One region of the Paenibacillus sp. PastF-3 genome, then DNA from elsewhere that is predicted to be linked to it. Evidence: predicted binding sites of a transcription regulator. Region 1 holds the regulator's gene; each other region holds the start of a gene.
The links. The regulator Rex, encoded in region 1, represses fermentation and respiration genes when NADH is low (regulators of the CRP and FNR family bind a similar motif). The targets are predictions, from matches to a motif close to TTGTGAAATATTTCACAA.

Region 1 (5,644 bases):
AAGCGTACCCAAACCATCAACTCGGTCCCGGATTCATTCTTCCCTGTTAAGACCCAGTAGACTGCATTTTCATCCCACACGGATTTCTGTGCTTTAGTTACCTCTGTTAGACCCGCGCTGGTTTTGGCGACATCCTTAGCGATATCTCGCTCGTTCCATTGATCTTTCATAATATAAGCATAGAACTGGATGAGTCCGAACAGAAGGAGCAGAATCAGAACTGACCCCAGGAGGATCCATTTTTTCCTTTTCTTCAAGGTACAGCTCCCTTTCTAGTAATATATCTTTTTTGATTATATAACACACCCGTGTGTTTATCCAAAGTTTCATATCTCTTTCAATGATCTAATGATCAGAAACACAAAAGGCTGTAACTTTGCAATTGCAGAAAGTCACAGCCTTTCAGTTATTTGTTATGATCTTAGACTATCGTTTAAGCAGTCCATCAAAGGCTTCTTGCGCCTTACGACGGATGGCTTCCTCATCTAGCGTTACACATTGTCCATGTTTAACAACCTGTTTACCATTCACCCATACATGCTCAACATCCTTGGCACTGGCAGAATAAACAGCGTGAGACAACAGATCTGTGTGTGGGAGCAAATGCGGCTGGTCTATATCAATAGCAATAAAGTCAGCTTTCATACCTACAGCGAGTCTACCCACATCATTTAAAAAGATAGACTTCGCGCCATACTCCGTAGCCATACGTAGAGCTTCCGGAGCCGGAACAGCCGTAGGATCACCACTTACACCTTTATGGATGAGTGCTGCAAGACGCATTTCTTCAAACATATCCAAATTATTATTACTTGCCGCTCCATCTGTACCCAGTGACACCTTCACTCCGGCCTTTAGAAGATCCGTAACTCGAGCAACTCCACTAGCCAGCTTAAGATTGCTTCCAGGGTTATGGGATACACCTACATCATGACGAGCCAGTATCTCGATCTCTTCATCATTCAAATGAATACCATGAGCGATTATAGACGGACGTGTGAACATTCCAAGCTTCTCTAAATGCGCTACTGGTCGCAGTCCGTAATCCACCACATTCTGCTCCACTTCGCGTTTCGTTTCGGACATATGGGTATGCATCGGTAAATTCAAATCATGAGCCGCCTGCACAAACTTAACAAAGAAGTCTGGTGGGCATGTATATGGGGCATGTGGCGAGATCATTGTCGTAATTCTACCTTCAGCCTTACCATGCCAGTTACGCGCAAAAGAAACCGCTTCCGCAAGCTTCTGATTTTGTACTTCTTCTGGACATAGACCGATTACGCCTCTCATTAATACGGAACGAATACCTGATAATTCGACGACCTCCGCTACTCGGTCCATATGATCATACATATCCAGGAAGGTTGTAGTGCCACCTTTCAGCATTTCAAGTACAGACAAGGAGGTTCCCCAGTATACATCTTCTCCGGTGAACTTCTCTTCCATCGGCCACATCTTCTCCTGAAGCCACACCTGAAGCGCTAAGTCATCTCCATAACCACGAAGCAATGACATTGCGGCATGGCCATGCGTGTTTACCAGACCTGGCATAAACAACAGACGACTGCCATCAACAACTTGCACATCGTCTTCTATTAAAGGCTCTTCTTTTCCTATGTAAGTGATCAAATCATCTTCAATAGTCATATATCCACTAAGAACCGGCTCATCCGTTCCCGGAGTAAGAAAACGCCCGCCCTTGATAATCGTTTTATTGCTCTTCATTTCTGCTTTCTTCCTTTCCATCCTTCAAATAATAAGCAAGGCTTTGCAAATCTGTTGTAAAATCAGCAGCATGAACCCGGATATTCGATGGTGTTTTTAGAATCACTGGTGCAAAATTTAAAATCGCCTCAATGCCAGACTCAATGAGAATATCCGCTACATTCTGCGCTTCTGAATCAGGTACTGTAATTATCCCAATTCGAATACCTTGCTCACGAACCGTCTGACCAAGCTCCTCCATCGGTTGAACGGTAAGTGAGTTGATTTTCCGCCCTACCTTAGGCGCATAGGAATCAAATATAGCGGTAATCTTCATAGTATCTTTCAAATAAGCATTATAATTAGATAATGCATGTCCAAGGTTACCGGCACCCACTAAAGCCACATTCAGTTGTTGATCCAGCTTCAGAATATGACGGATTTTCTCAATAAGATAAGTTACGTCATACCCGATACCTTTTCTGCCGAAATCTCCAAAATAAGCTAAATCTTTGCGAATTTGAGCGGGATTCAAATCAAGTTTCTGTCCTAGCTCTTGAGAGGAAACGGTTAATATTTCACGTTTCTGAAGATCATTTAGGAAACGTAAGTACACAGGAAGTCTGCGAACAACGGCTTCTGATATTTTTTCCGATTTCATAATTTACCTCCTAATGTAAGTAATATTCTTTACTAACCTTATACTAATTCGTGTACCTCGTCTCAATGAAGAGCGGTATTCTTATACCGCCCTTCATTGTAGAGTGATTAATATGATCGATGACGTTCTTTTTAAGAAACGCCTCCGTCTTCCAACCACTCCGCTATACGAGGAACCATTTGATCCGTAAGCATATGCTCCATTTTTGGGCCAGGCAACGAATAGAGGAAATATTTCCCATAGTGAGATTCGATCACCCTGGTGTCATACACAATAACAATACCCCGATCTTGCGCTGTCCGCACCAGCCTTCCAAATCCTTGCTTAAAGCGAATAACCGCCTGAGGAACAGACAACTTCATGAACGGATTCTTTTTCTGGGCTTGTAATAACTCAGACTTCGCTTCCGCTAGGGGGTGGTTTGGCGGTTGAAACGGGAGCCTCACGATGGCCAAGCATGTTAATGCTTCACCCGGAATATCAACACCCTCCCAAAAGCTGCTTGTTCCTAACAGTACAGAGGCTGCACTGTCCTGAAAACGGCGGATCAGCTTGCTACGGCTGCCCCCCTCCACGCCTTGACCCAGCACCGTGATCTCTTGTGAGGCTAGAGCCTCTTTCAAAGGATCGTAAACCTGGCGTAACATCTTGTAAGAAGTAAACAGGACAAGCATCCGCCCGCGTGTTGTAGTCGCTGCTTCTGCTAGTGATTGTACGAGTGTATCAACAAATCGGGCATCGCCCACACTGCCCTTCACACTAGGGAAATCCCGTGGAATAACTAACAGCGCCTGCTCCCGATACTTAAAAGGAGAAGGCAGGAGTGATGTCATCAGACGCCCCTCTTCCGCAGCTTCATTAAGTCCGAGATTATCAATCATAAACTGGAACGATTTATCAACAGAGAGTGTCGCCGAAGTTAGCACGATACTTTTCTTTTTGTCGAAAAACAGCTCCTTAAGCTGAGTACTGACATCAACAGGAACGGCATACAGCTGTAGCGATTTACTGCGATAATTTCCATTCGCCTCCAGCCAATATACTACATTCTCATCGTTTAATCCCATAAAAAACCGTACTTGCTCACGTATTGAAGCTAAATCCTTAAATAAGCCGCTAATATCGGTAACTAGACTATCTGAGGAAGATTGACCTTCTTGATCTCGCATTTCATTAAGCATTTTATCACCTTTACGGATAATTTCGCTTAATGTCAGATTCATAGTATTCTCTAAAGCAACCAATTCATCCCAATCTTTCGGTTTACGGGTAGGAAGTAGCCGCATGACTAACTGGCCAGCTTCTCCCGCTGCTGCATCGCTGCGTTCCGGCAAGAGGCTGAATAGTTTATCACTAAGCAGATCCCAGGTTTCTTTTATGGTAAGCAGGTCCGGATAGATTCTATCGATCACTCCGCTCCATTCAGAAGCTTCCTCACTGCCTGATGACTGAAGCATTTGGCGAAGCGTAGGAAGTTGGCCATTTCGACTATCCTTATAAAGACGCGATAGTGTATGTGCCACCGTGAAATGCTTCATATGCATGCCTAAATGCTTGCCAGCCACGTCCTCCAGATGATGGGCCTCATCAATTACAAGATGTTCATAAGCCGGAAGTAGCTGGTGCCCAGCCTTAACATCTGCGAAAAGCTTAGAGTGGTTCGTAATGACTACGTCTGCAATACCAGCTTCATGCTTTGCCCGATGGTAATAACACTTACGGAACCAAGGACAGGAGCGCCCCAGACAAGAATCGGTATCGCTAGCCACCGTCTCCCAGAAATCTCCTCCACGACCGCTTAAGTTGAGCTCTTCGTCATCTCCTGATTCGCTTTGCGTCAGCCAAACGATCATCTGAGCCGCAGTAAGCGCATCTTCCCTCGGACTGACAAAGTCTTTTTTATTAATTTTATGTTCGAACTTACGAAGACACAAATAATGCCCTCTGCCCTTAAAAATTGCAGCTTTAAATGGAAATGGAACTACCTGTGTTAATAAAGGAATATCCCGCTCACGCAATTGATCCTGCAGATTAATAGTATGAGTGCTGACCATAACTTTTTCATTCGTGCGAACGCTTTGGTATATGGCAGGCAACAAATAACCAAGTGATTTGCCGGTTCCTGTCCCTGCTTCGATCAATAGATGTTTGTCTTCGGCAAGTGCCGTCATTACCTCTTTGATCATAATATCCTGAGCTTCTCGGCTTTCATACTGCGGCAAAGTTTCTTTAAGTCGTTTCGTTACTTCATCCATATAATCTGTAAAAGATAAATTCTGTAGCGGATTCTCAGCATGCTCGTCTCGAGGTGGAGCTAATTCGTTCCAGTCTCCTACAGCAAGCGCTAATTGACGATAAAAAGTCAGATCACCTTCGGGCTGAAGCGTCTCCGCTTCCCGTTCACGCAGCAGACCATCGAAATACCAACCAAGATCACTATCCTCTTCCGTAAACAGCTCACAGAGTCTCTGGATCGTCAGCAGAGGCAAATCGTAGAGCTCCTCCAGACATTTCAGCAATACAAGAGCAGTTGCGAGTGCATCACTGTCTGCCTGATGCGGACGCTCATGCGTCACACCAAAATGTGCACTAACTGATCCTAGTTGATAGGATGTGAGGGAAGGAAAGCAGATTTTCAGAAAATCAATCGTATCTAAAATCCGTCCTTGAAATGGTAAATACCCACATCGGTCTAAAGCATTTTGCAAAAAATGGAAGTCGAATGCGACATTATGCCCTACAAGCACAACATCATCCAAGAGTGGAACAAGCTCCATCATCATCTCATCCAGCTCAGGTGCATCCTTTACATCATCGTCGGTAATCCCCGTTAGACCAGTTATAAAAGGAGGTATCGGCGTTCCGGGCTTGACGTAGGAACCATATACCCGGGAGATGGACCGGTCTTCTTCTATAATTGCAAGGCCAACCTGGATGATTTCACCCACGGATTGGGTTCCCGTTGTTTCAAAATCAAGCACGGCAAATTTCATTATAATTCTATTCCCTTTCAATTGAGACTCTTAATCAGCATAACAGAAGTTGCGAAAAAAGGCGATGCACACCACTGGTTCAGGGGATGCATCGCTTGAATGAAAATGCGGAATAATAAACCGTAAACGTAATAATTTACAATAATGAAACAAGCTGATTTCCGAAATGAAGCTTACCTCCTCGGCGGCGGCAAACCTCCAAATTCACAGTCGGTTCAGGAAGAGCCGGGTCAAGTTGCAAAGAAAGGCCAAACAGCTCCTGTGCTTCATTGAAACGTTCCTG
Region 2 (5,644 bases), on a different contig from region 1:
AACAAGACCCGGAACAATCGCTCCTCCGAGATAATTAGCTCCTGCATCGATACAGTCGAAGGTCGTAGCCGTACCAAAATCAACAACAACAAGCGGACATTTATATTGCTCAATCGCAGCAACTGCATTAACAATCCGGTCTGCGCCAATCTCACGCGGATTCTCATAACGAAGATTAAGTCCCGTTTTTATCCCTGGCCCCACGAGTAACGGTTCTTTACCTATATATTTTATACACATATCTACGATAGTCTTAACCAGAGGTGGAACTACCGAGGATATAATTACGCCTTCCACATCTTTGACAGAGATCCCTGACATCTGAAAAAGATTGTGTATCAGCACTCCATATTCATCCACGGTGGATTGGCGCGCAGTACTTAGCCGAAAATGATGCAACAATTCGCGCTTTCTGTATACACCGAGAACAATATTGGTATTACCGATATCTACAGCAAGCATCATGATGAGGACCCTTCCTTCTTGGCATTAAGGTCTAGACTAATATCCAGACTGGAGAAGGAGTACGTAAGGCGTCCTACAGAAATCACATCCACACCTGTTTCTGCGATCCCGCGAACCGTTTCTAACGATACATTGCCGGAAGCCTCTGTCTTGACATGTGGAGCTTTAGCTTTAATCCTGGCCACCGCTTGCTTCATCATCTCGTTAGACATATTATCAAGCATAATAATATCAGCACCTGCTGCCAGTGCCTCTTCTACTTGCTCTAAATTCTCAGTCTCCACTTCAATACTCATCGTATGTGGAATGTTCTTCCGAGCACGGCCTACCGCCTGCCTAATCCCACCTGCACCTTTGATATGATTGTCCTTGATCATAACCGCATCATATAGACCAAAGCGATGGTTAAAGCCTCCACCAACACGAACTGCATATTTTTCCAGCATACGATGTCCTGGTGTAGTCTTACGTGTATCGACTAGACGAGTCGGTAATCCAGCGAGCACCTGTACGAAAGATGCGGTACGTGATGCAACACCCGAAAGGCGCTGCATCAAGTTCAGTGCAAGCCGTTCACCTGTAAGAATTGCATGTGTGCTACCCTCCACCTCGATAATTACAGTCCCTTTTGTCACTGCTTGACCTTCTTCTACAAGGGCTGTAAAGCTAAGCGTAGGATCAACAATTTCAAAAACCAGCTCTGTAATCGGGATACCACAAATGACGCCATCTTCTTTAGCATGAATAATCCCTTTAGATTCATGGCCAACAGGTATCGTCATCTGTGTTGTTACATCCCCGGAGCCAACATCTTCCCGCAGCCAAGCCTTGATGGATTGTACTAGTTCTTCATTGTAACCATTAAACATCATCGCTTAATTCCTCCACTATTCCCAGATCGCGAATTTGAAGCAGGTGCTTGCGCCACTGATCATCACTTCGCTGCGGGTAATCCTCACGGTAATGTGCCCCGCGACTCTCTTCCCGTGCTAGAGCAGACTCTGTCACGAGCAAACAGCAGGTCAGCATATTAGCGAACTCGTATTCCTCGCGTTTAGTCAATACCGATCCAAAGATGGGTAGCTGCCGTTTCAATTCTTCTATTCCCTTAGACAAGGTCTCTTCATTACGTCGTAATCCAGCATATCGAACCATTACCTTTTGTAGCTTCAAACGGCGTTCCACAATAGCTTGCGTTGGCAAATCAACACGCCCTTCGTTACTACTAACTGATAAAACATCACGTCCAAGCGGGGATAATTTGCGAATCCGCTCAATAATACGATGCCCAAAAACAACTGCTTCCGATAATGAATTGCTTGCTAACCGATTAGCACCATGTACGCCTGTGGAAGAAACCTCCCCGCAAGCAAACAAGCGAGGTATCGTACTTTCCCCATTCAGATCGGTCTTAATGCCCCCCATCATATAATGCGCAGCTGGAGCTACTGGAATCCAATCACTTGTAATATCCAGTCCATAGCCCATACATGTCTCATGTATTGTAGGGAAACGATGCTTCACCATTTCCGGGGATTCATGCGTAATATCCAAATAGACAAACGTTGATTTTGTAAGCTCCATTTCACTTACAATAGCCCGAGCTACAATATCTCGTGGAGCTAGCTCAAGCAGCTCATGATAACGCTCCATGAACCGCTCTCCATTAATATTGCGCAACACTGCTCCTTCCCCTCGAACTGCTTCGGAGATTAAGAATCTAGGAGCTCCAGGATAACTTAATGCTGTAGGATGAAATTGAATAAATTCCATATCTCGTATATGAGCGCCGGCACGGTAAGCAATGGCTACCCCGTCGCCTGTAGCTACTTCAGGGTTAGTAGTGTATCTAAATAATTGTCCTGCACCACCAGAGCACAAAATAGTCGCATCCCCTTGCAGGAATAACCGTCCGCCGCCGGGACGCTGCAACAATGCGCCTACACATTCTCCACCTTCAGTGATGAGATCAATGACATAGTGATCATCCCACACCTCAATGTTCTCATGTTCAGCTACCTGTTCAGCCAAAGCACGAACAATCTCGTAACCTGTAGCATCTCCATTAGCATGCAAAATACGACGGTGGCTATGCGCTCCTTCCTGCGTCAAAGCCAGTACCCCATCTTCCTTATCAAAAAGAGTACCTAAACGAATTAGCTCATGAACTCTATCTGGTCCTTCATTAACAAGTGCATCGACAGCTGTGGATGAGCAAAGACCTGCTCCAGCCATTAATGTATCCTGCCGGTGATAAGCAGGGGAATCGTCCTCAGCTATTACAGCTGCGATCCCCCCCTGTGCATAGCGAGTATTACTCTCCATTACTGATTTCTTTGTGATCATAATGACACGCCGATCTTCACTAGCTTTAATAGCCGTGAACAATCCGGCAATCCCTGAACCGATAACAATACAATCTGTTTTTACTTTAGGAATATCCCGAAGATCAAAATCAACCAAATATTGTGGAATCATGACCGCGTTTCACCTGTTTCAACGAAAGAGTAGCGCATACTACCGGACTTGTAGCATGCGCTCTAGGGAAGTTCTGGCTTTGTCGGCGACAGCAGGCGGTACATAGATTTGTGGCTTCATCGTCTCCAGGCATTTCACCAGTTTTTTTAGATTGTTAACTTTCATATTAGGACAAACAAGAAATTTTGTAGCAAAATGGAATTCTTTATCCGGACTATCTTTACGAAGCTGATATCCTGTACCGTCTTCAGTCCCAACAATAAACTGCTTGCGGTCTGATTTCCGGCAATATTCGAGAATGGATGTAGTACTACCCACATAATCACCCATGGCTACTACTTCCGGACGACATTCTGGATGAACTACAAATTCTGCTTCTGGGTATTTCGCTCTCATTTCTACTACATCTTTAACGGTCAACATGTCGTGAGTGTTGCAGTAGCCTTCCCAGATAATCAGTTTTTTACCGGTCTGATCTTGTACATATTGGCCAAGATTCTTATCGGGTACCCAGATAATTTCTTCAGCATCGAGGGATTCGATTACTTTCACGGCATTTGCAGAGGTACAACAGATATCAGTCTCCGCTTTAATCTCTGCAGACGAGTTGATATAAGTAACCACTTTAGCATTTGGATGCTGTGCTTTCAGCTTACGCAAACCGTCTACATTGACCATATCAGCCATTGGACAACCTGCACGTTCATCAGGAATAAGGACGGTTTTATTTGGGGCCAGAATTTTAGCACTCTCCCCCATGAAATGAACACCGCAGAATACAATAACCTCTGCATCTGTCTCCGCAGCCTTCTGAGCGAGTAAGAAAGAGTCGCCCCGGAAATCGGCAACCTCCTGAATTTCATCACGTTGATAATAATGAGCTAAAATAATTGCGTTTCTTTCCTTTTTAAGCTGTTCAAGACGTATCCGAAGTTCTCGATTCTGTTCCTGCTTGCGCTCAAGTGCCAGAGCTTCCACCGATTGTTCTCCCCCTTAAATCTTCGCGGCTTTAAGCCGGCGCGATGTTATCAAATGGCATGAGCCATCATGGTGAAAAAATGAACATACTGATATGAATAGTAAGTAATATTAATCACTAATGTACACAACGTTCCAGTCTCTGTCAATGTAACTGGACAGGCTTTAAGGCTCAAAATCCCTTAAAAATTAAAATAAAAAATCCGGAGAACAGTTACGTTCTCCGGATAAATTTACATCATATGAATCGTGAGACCATTTAGGTAAGGCTAGTGCCGCCACCTTTGTTGTTATCGTCGGAATCATCATTACCCTCAGAATCAGGGTTATTCGGGATATCCTTCGATAGATCAGGGATTGTGGACTGTGCATCCTCAGGTTTGCCTTGAATGCGAACTTTCACATCACCGATATTATCAATGACTGGTTCACCAACTTCAAGTGCAACACCTTCACCATCCTTAGCTTTACCATCTTCGGAAAGGAAGCCTTGTTCAATCAGTTCTTTGATCTGATCAAGCTCAAGTGTTTCCTTCTCAAGTAAGGTATTGGCAATCAAGTGCATTTCTTTAGAGTGTTTGAGCAACAGCTCTTTACAACGCTCGTAGCTCGAAGTAATAAAGTTCTGCATTTCTTGATCAATCTCATAAGCAATGGAATCACTATAATTCTGCTCATGCCCAATATCACGACCCAAGAATACTTGACCTTGAGAAGATCCGAACTGCATAGGTCCAAGCTTATCGCTCATACCGTACTCCATAATCATAGCACGCACGATGCGCGTAGCCTGTTGGAAGTCACTGTATGCACCCGTACCGATCTCGCCAATAAACAATTCTTCGGCAACACGTCCACCAAGTAATCCAGTAACCTTATCCAAAAGCTCCTGCTTCGTAACGATCATCCGATCTTCCTTCGGAAGCATGATAACATATCCGCCTGCACGTCCGCGTGGGATAATAGTAACTTTATGCACCATATCGGCATGCTCTAGGAAGTAACCAGCTATAGTATGACCTGCTTCATGATAAGCCACAATACGTTTCTCGCGGTCACTGATAACACGACTGCGTTTCTCAGTACCTACGATAACACGGTCGATGGCTTCATCGACTTCAATCATGGAAATATCCTTACGGTTACGACGCGCAGCTAGCAACGCCGCCTCATTTAGCAGGTTCTCCAGATCCGCACCAGTGAATCCAGTTGTACGTTTTGCAACAACATCCAGTCTTACATCTTTCGTAAGAGGCTTGTTACGAGCGTGAACCTTAAGTACAGCTTCACGGCCTTTTACGTCAGGGCGGTCAACCGTAATTTGACGGTCAAAACGTCCTGGACGTAGCAATGCAGGATCAAGTATATCAGCGCGGTTAGTTGCCGCAACAATAATAATGCCTTCGTTACCACCGAATCCATCCATCTCAACCAGCAATTGGTTAAGTGTCTGTTCGCGTTCGTCATGTCCGCCACCAAGTCCGGCGCCACGTTGACGACCCACAGCATCAATTTCATCAATGAAGATAATACATGGAGCATTCTTCTTGGCATTCTCGAACAAATCACGTACCCGAGAAGCACCGACACCCACGAACATTTCCACGAAGTCAGAACCGGAAATACTGAAGAAAGGAACGCCAGCTTCACCTGCTACTGCACGTGCAAGCAATGTTTTACCTGTTCCCGGAGGACCCACAAGCAATACACCCTTAGGAATACG
Region 3 (5,644 bases), on a different contig from region 1:
TAATGTAGATATAAATTATACCAACGCTGTCTGCTTGCGACCTTCTTCGACTAAGCGGTACGCCCGCTGAACTTCTTCATCCGTAGGGGATGGCACTCCATCCAATTCATAAGCCTTGCCGAGCATTTCCCATTTATAGATACCCATTTGATGATAAGGTAAGATTTCAAATTTCTCAACGCCATTTAAGGTTCCAATATATCGACCCAGATTGATAAGATCCTCTTCACGGTCATGAATGCCTGGAACATATACATGTCTAATCCACATCTTACGGTTATGATCTGACAGCCAGCGCGCAAGCTTCAAGGTCCGATCATTAGATTTACCAGTTAACTTAATGTGTGCTTCTTCATCAATATGCTTCAAATCAAGCATCACCAAGTCCGTAACATCCAATAAGTCATTAATCTTGTCACCTTCGTTATAACCATTACTATCTAATGTAGTGTGCAGATTCCAACGCTTTTTAACTTCCGTAAATAACTGCTTTACAAATTGTGCCTGCAAAGTTGGTTCTCCGCCGGATACAGTTAACCCACCACCGGATGAACGATAGTAGTTTAAATATGGCTCGATCTCCGAAAGTACTTCTTCTAGAGTCATTTCCTTACCTTCATCTAAAGCCCAAGTATCAGGGTTATGGCAATACTGGCATTTCAGCAAGCACCCTTGCATAAATAAGACAAATCGAATACCAGGCCCATCAACGGTTCCAAAGGTTTCCAAGGAGTGTATGCGACCTTTAATCATAGGATGTCATCCTTTCTCCACGACTGACTAACAGTCCATCTTTCACGAAGAAGAACCCCTGCCCATAAGACTGTGTTCTCCTTAAACGCGACCGTAAAATTTAAAATTTTAATGATTCTTAAACAAGATATTACCGCCCTTGAAACAAGAGCGGTAATTCCTTGCAATTATTTTAGTGCATATCTCAATGAAAGATCTTTATAAATATAAACAACTTACATTGAACCATGGAAAGTACGGTTAATTACGTCCATTTGTTGTTCGCGAGTCAGCTTGATGAAGTTAACTGCATAACCGGATACACGGATAGTCAATTGTGGATAATTCTCTGGGTGATCCATAGCGTCCATCAGCTGTTCACGGTTAAATACGTTAACGTTCAAATGCTGCGCGTTGTTATGGAAGTATCCGTCCATCATGTGTACCAAGTTAGACTTGCAGGATTCATCGTCTTTACCTAGTGCCTTAGGTACGATGGAGAACGTATTGGAGATACCATCTTGGGCATCGGAGTAAGGCAGTTTGGCTACAGAGTTCAGTGAAGCCAGTGCACCTTTCTTGTCGCGTCCGTGCATTGGGTTAGCACCTGGTGCGAATGGTTCGCCTTTTTTACGTCCGTCAGGTGTTGTACCTGTCTTCTTACCGTACACAACATTCGAAGTAATGGTCAATACCGATTGAGTCGGTACAGCATCACGATATGTTTTGTTTTTACGGATCATAGACATGAAGGTTTCAACCAATTCTACTGCGATGTTGTCTACAGCATCGTCATTGTTACCGTAGCAAGGGAATTCGCCTTCCGTTTCGAAGTCAATTGCAATACCTTCTTCGTTACGGATTGGTTTAACCTTCGCGTATTTAATAGCACTCAGCGAGTCAGCTGCAACGGACAGACCAGCGATACCGCAAGCCATCGTACGCAGAATGTCGCGATCATGCAGTGCCATTTCGATACGTTCGTAAGAATATTTGTCATGCATATAGTGAATGATGTTCAAAGTGTTAACATAAGTCTTAGCCAACCACTCCATCATCGGTTTGAAGCGTTTCATTACTTCATCATAATCCAGATATTCAGAAGTGATCGCTGGGAATTCCGGCCCAACTTGTGCTCCGGATTTTTCGTCTTTACCACCATTAATAGCATACAGCAAAGCTTTTGCCAGGTTGGCACGAGCGCCGAAGAACTGCATTTGTTTACCGATACGCATTGGAGATACGCAGCAAGCAATAGCGTAATCTTCACCCCAGTACGGACGCATTAGATCGTCATTTTCATACTGAATTGCACTAGTTTCGATAGAAACCTTAGCACAATATTTTTTGAAGCCTTCAGGCAATTTTTCGGACCACAGAACAGTTAAGTTCGGTTCCGGAGCCGGACCTAAGTTGTACAGGGTGTTCAGGAAACGGAAGCTGTTCTTGGTAACACGAGTGGTTCCATTTTCAGCCATACCACCGATGGATTCAGTTACCCAAGTAGGGTCGCCGGAGAACAGATCGTTATAGTCAGGTGTACGCAAGAATTTCACGATACGCAATTTCATTACGAAATGGTCGACAATTTCTTGTACTTGTTCTTCAGTCAAAGTACCTTCTTCAATATCTCGTTCTGCATAAATGTCTAGGAAGGAGGATACACGTCCCAGGGACATCGCCGCACCATTTTGTTCTTTAACCGCGGCCAGATATCCAAAGTATACCCATTGCGTAGCTTCCTTGAAGTTCGTCGCTGGTTTGGAAATATCCATACCGTGAGCAGCCGCCATTTCTTTCAATTCGCCAAGTGCACGAATTTGCTCGGACAGCTCTTCACGCAAACGAATTACTTCTTCAGTCATGGAATCAACTTCAAGCTCAGTTAGTTGTTGTTTTTTGTCTTTAATCAAGAAATCAATACCGTACAGAGCAATGCGGCGGTAGTCGCCGATAATGCGTCCGCGGCCGTAAGCATCAGGAAGACCTGTGATAACGCCGGATTTACGCACTGCTCTCATGTCTGGTGTATATGCATCAAATACGCCTTGGTTATGCGTTTTGCGAATGTTCGTGAACATGTCAACGATGTTTTGTGGAAGCTCGAAGCCATAAGCCTTCGTAGCATCGACCATCATCTTGATTCCGCCGAATGGCTGGATAGAACGTCTGAAAGGAGCGTCAGTCTGTACGCCTACAATTTGTTCCTTGTCCTTGTCAATGTAGCCTGGAGCATGTGAAGTGATTGTGGAGACAGTATCTAGGGAAACATCCCATACGCCGCCTCTTTCTCTTTCTTCCTTGCTCAGCTGGGAAATAATCTTCCACAGTTCAGTTGTGTTACTAGTAGGACCTACGAGGAACTCTTCGTTACCTTCATAAGGTTTAATGTTACTAGCGATAAAGTTGTTAACGTCAACTTTCTTGGACCATTTACCTTTTGCAAAACTTCTCCAACCGGATTTCACTTCATTTACTTCTTTTTCAATCACCGACATGCTAAATCCCTCCATCTATATTTATTATATTTGTAGAGATCGCGGGCTTGAAGGTTGATCCCGTGTCTCGTGATCCCCAAAAGATGTGATTGTTCCAAATTTCACAATCAACATTTCATATGCGGGACCGTTGTTTATATAAACATTCTAGTTTATTTTCTATAAAAACACTGTGACAAATATCACCTTTCGAGTGATATTTGTCACCTTTATCTAAGTCCACAACTATCCTATTCTCTATTTAACCATTTGTTAATTATCAAATCTTCCGTAGAATGCGTTACGGTATACATCAGCAAGTTCAGATACTAATGGTAGCTTAGGATTGGCAGTTGTACATTGATCTTCAAACGCACGGTCAGCCAAGTAATCTACACGGGATTCGAAGTCCTTAGGGTCAAAGCCCAGTTGTTGGAACGATTCTTCGATACCCAATTTTTTATTCATATCGCGAATCGCATTGATAAGGCTAGTCACACCTTCTTCAGTTGTGCGAGCTGGCAATCCCAGAATACGGGCAATTTCAGCGTAACGCTCATCAGCTACGAAATGCGAATATTTAGGGAACGAAGCGAACTTCGTAGGTTTTTTAGCATTGTAGCGGATAACGTGTGGCATAAGGATCGCGTTAGTACGACCATGAGCGGTGTGGTACTGTCCGCCCCATTTATGCGCCAAACTGTGGTTAATACCCAAGAACGCATTCGCGAAAGCCATACCAGCCAATGTCGAAGCATTGTGCATTTTCTCACGAGCAAGCTTGTCACCTTGGAGTGCGGATCTTTCTAGATATTGGAACACCAATTGAATCGCTTTGATAGCCAAACCATCAGTGTAGTCACTCGCCATAACAGATACATAAGCTTCGATAGCATGTGTCAATACGTCCATCCCTGTATCAGCAACAGCCGTTTTTGGCAAGCTGTAGACGAACTCAGGATCAATGATAGCTACGTCTGGAGTTAATTCGTAGTCAGCCAAAGGATATTTAGTGTGCTGTTCCGTTGTTTTATCGGTAATAACTGCGAAAGATGTGACTTCCGAACCAGTACCCGAAGTAGTTGGAATCGCTACAAACTTAGCTTTGTTACCTAGTTTAGGGAATTTGTATACCCGTTTACGGATATCCATGAATTTTTGTTTCAGACCGTTAAAGTCTGCATCTGGATGTTCATAGAATAACCACATTCCTTTTGCAGCATCCATTGGAGAACCGCCGCCAAGTGCGATGATGCAGTCCGGTTGGAATCTATTCATCATTGCAGTACCTTTTTCAACTGTAGTTGTCGATGGATCTGGTTCAACTTCAGAGAACACTTCGATAGCTACAGGAGTTTGGCGTTGACGCAGGTAATGCTCAACTCTTTCAACATATCCAAGCTTAACCATCATTGGGTCAGTGATAATTGCAACACGTGTAATATCAGGCATTTTGGTCAGGTACTGAGTAGCGCCTTTTTCAAAATAAATCTTGTCAGGTACTTTAAACCATTGCATATTCACGGTACGACGATTCACCCTTTTCACGTTGATCAAATTGATTGCTGTAACGTTTTGCGATACGGAGTTGCGACCATAAGATCCACAGCCCAGTGTCAGTGAAGGGATATTAGTGTTATAGATATCGCCGATAGCGCCATGTGTCGAAGGCGAATTGACGAGAATACGTCCTGTTTGTAGACGGTTAGAGAACTTCATGATCACTTCTTCGTTGTTGGAGTGGATAGCCGAGCTATGACCCATACCGCCAAATTCAACGATTTCAGCTGCGCGTTCGATACCTTGATCAGCATTCTTAACTTTATAGCAAGCAAGAACCGGGCTTAATTTTTCTGCAGATAACGGGTATTTAGTGCCTACGCCTTCGAGTTCTGCTACCAGAATCTTTGTGCCGGCAGGAACTTGAATGCCACACATTTCAGCAATCTTCACTGCCGATTGACCAACGATTGCTGGGTTAACCGCACATTTATCAACGTTCATTGCACCGCTAGTCAGCTTACCAGCTTCTTCTTTATTCACAAAGTAGCAGCCATTAGCGATCATTTTCTTCTTCACTTGGTCGAAGATTGGTTCTTCAATAATAATCGCTTGCTCGGAAGCACAGATCATACCATTATCGAATGTTTTAGAAAGAATGATGTCCGTTACCGCTTGATCAATATCAGCACTCTTTTCAATGAAGGCTGGTACGTTACCAGGGCCTACACCAAGAGCAGGTTTACCACAGCTATAAGCTGCTTTTACCATTGCAGATCCGCCAGTTGCCAGGATAAGAGCAACGTCTGGGTTGTTCATCAAAGCATTTGTCTTGTCCATTGTTGGCATTTCAATCCATTGGATACAGTTCTCAGGTGCGCCAGCTTTCACGGCTGCATCACGAAGAATTTTAGCTGCTGCAGCACTACACTCTT

Region 2: nadA (quinolinate synthase NadA) is a predicted target of Rex. The motif match lies at 3,992-4,009, and genes of this name have one in related genera.
Region 3: pflB (formate C-acetyltransferase) is a predicted target of Rex. The motif match lies at 3,320-3,337, and genes of this name have one in related genera.

Annotation. Positions count from the first base shown of each region.
Region 1 covers NZ_JARXWM010000002.1:593,321-598,964, forward strand. The annotation lists gene M2444_RS06685 (cell wall elongation regulator TseB-like domain-containing protein) at 1-257, opposite strand, end outside; gene M2444_RS06690 (amidohydrolase) at 427-1,728, opposite strand; gene M2444_RS06695 (redox-sensing transcriptional repressor Rex) at 1,715-2,368, opposite strand; gene dinG (ATP-dependent DNA helicase DinG) at 2,500-5,361, opposite strand; gene M2444_RS06705 (tetratricopeptide repeat protein) at 5,498-5,644, opposite strand, start outside.
Region 2 covers NZ_JARXWM010000030.1:43,795-49,438, reverse strand. The annotation lists gene M2444_RS32280 (type III pantothenate kinase) at 1-465, opposite strand, end outside; gene nadC (carboxylating nicotinate-nucleotide diphosphorylase) at 462-1,337, opposite strand; gene nadB (L-aspartate oxidase) at 1,327-2,943, opposite strand; gene nadA (quinolinate synthase NadA) at 2,983-3,921, opposite strand; gene ftsH (ATP-dependent zinc metalloprotease FtsH) at 4,181-5,644, opposite strand, start outside.
Region 3 covers NZ_JARXWM010000003.1:139,615-145,258, forward strand. The annotation lists gene pflA (pyruvate formate-lyase-activating protein) at 16-753, opposite strand; gene pflB (formate C-acetyltransferase) at 969-3,230, opposite strand; gene adhE (bifunctional acetaldehyde-CoA/alcohol dehydrogenase) at 3,483-5,644, opposite strand, start outside.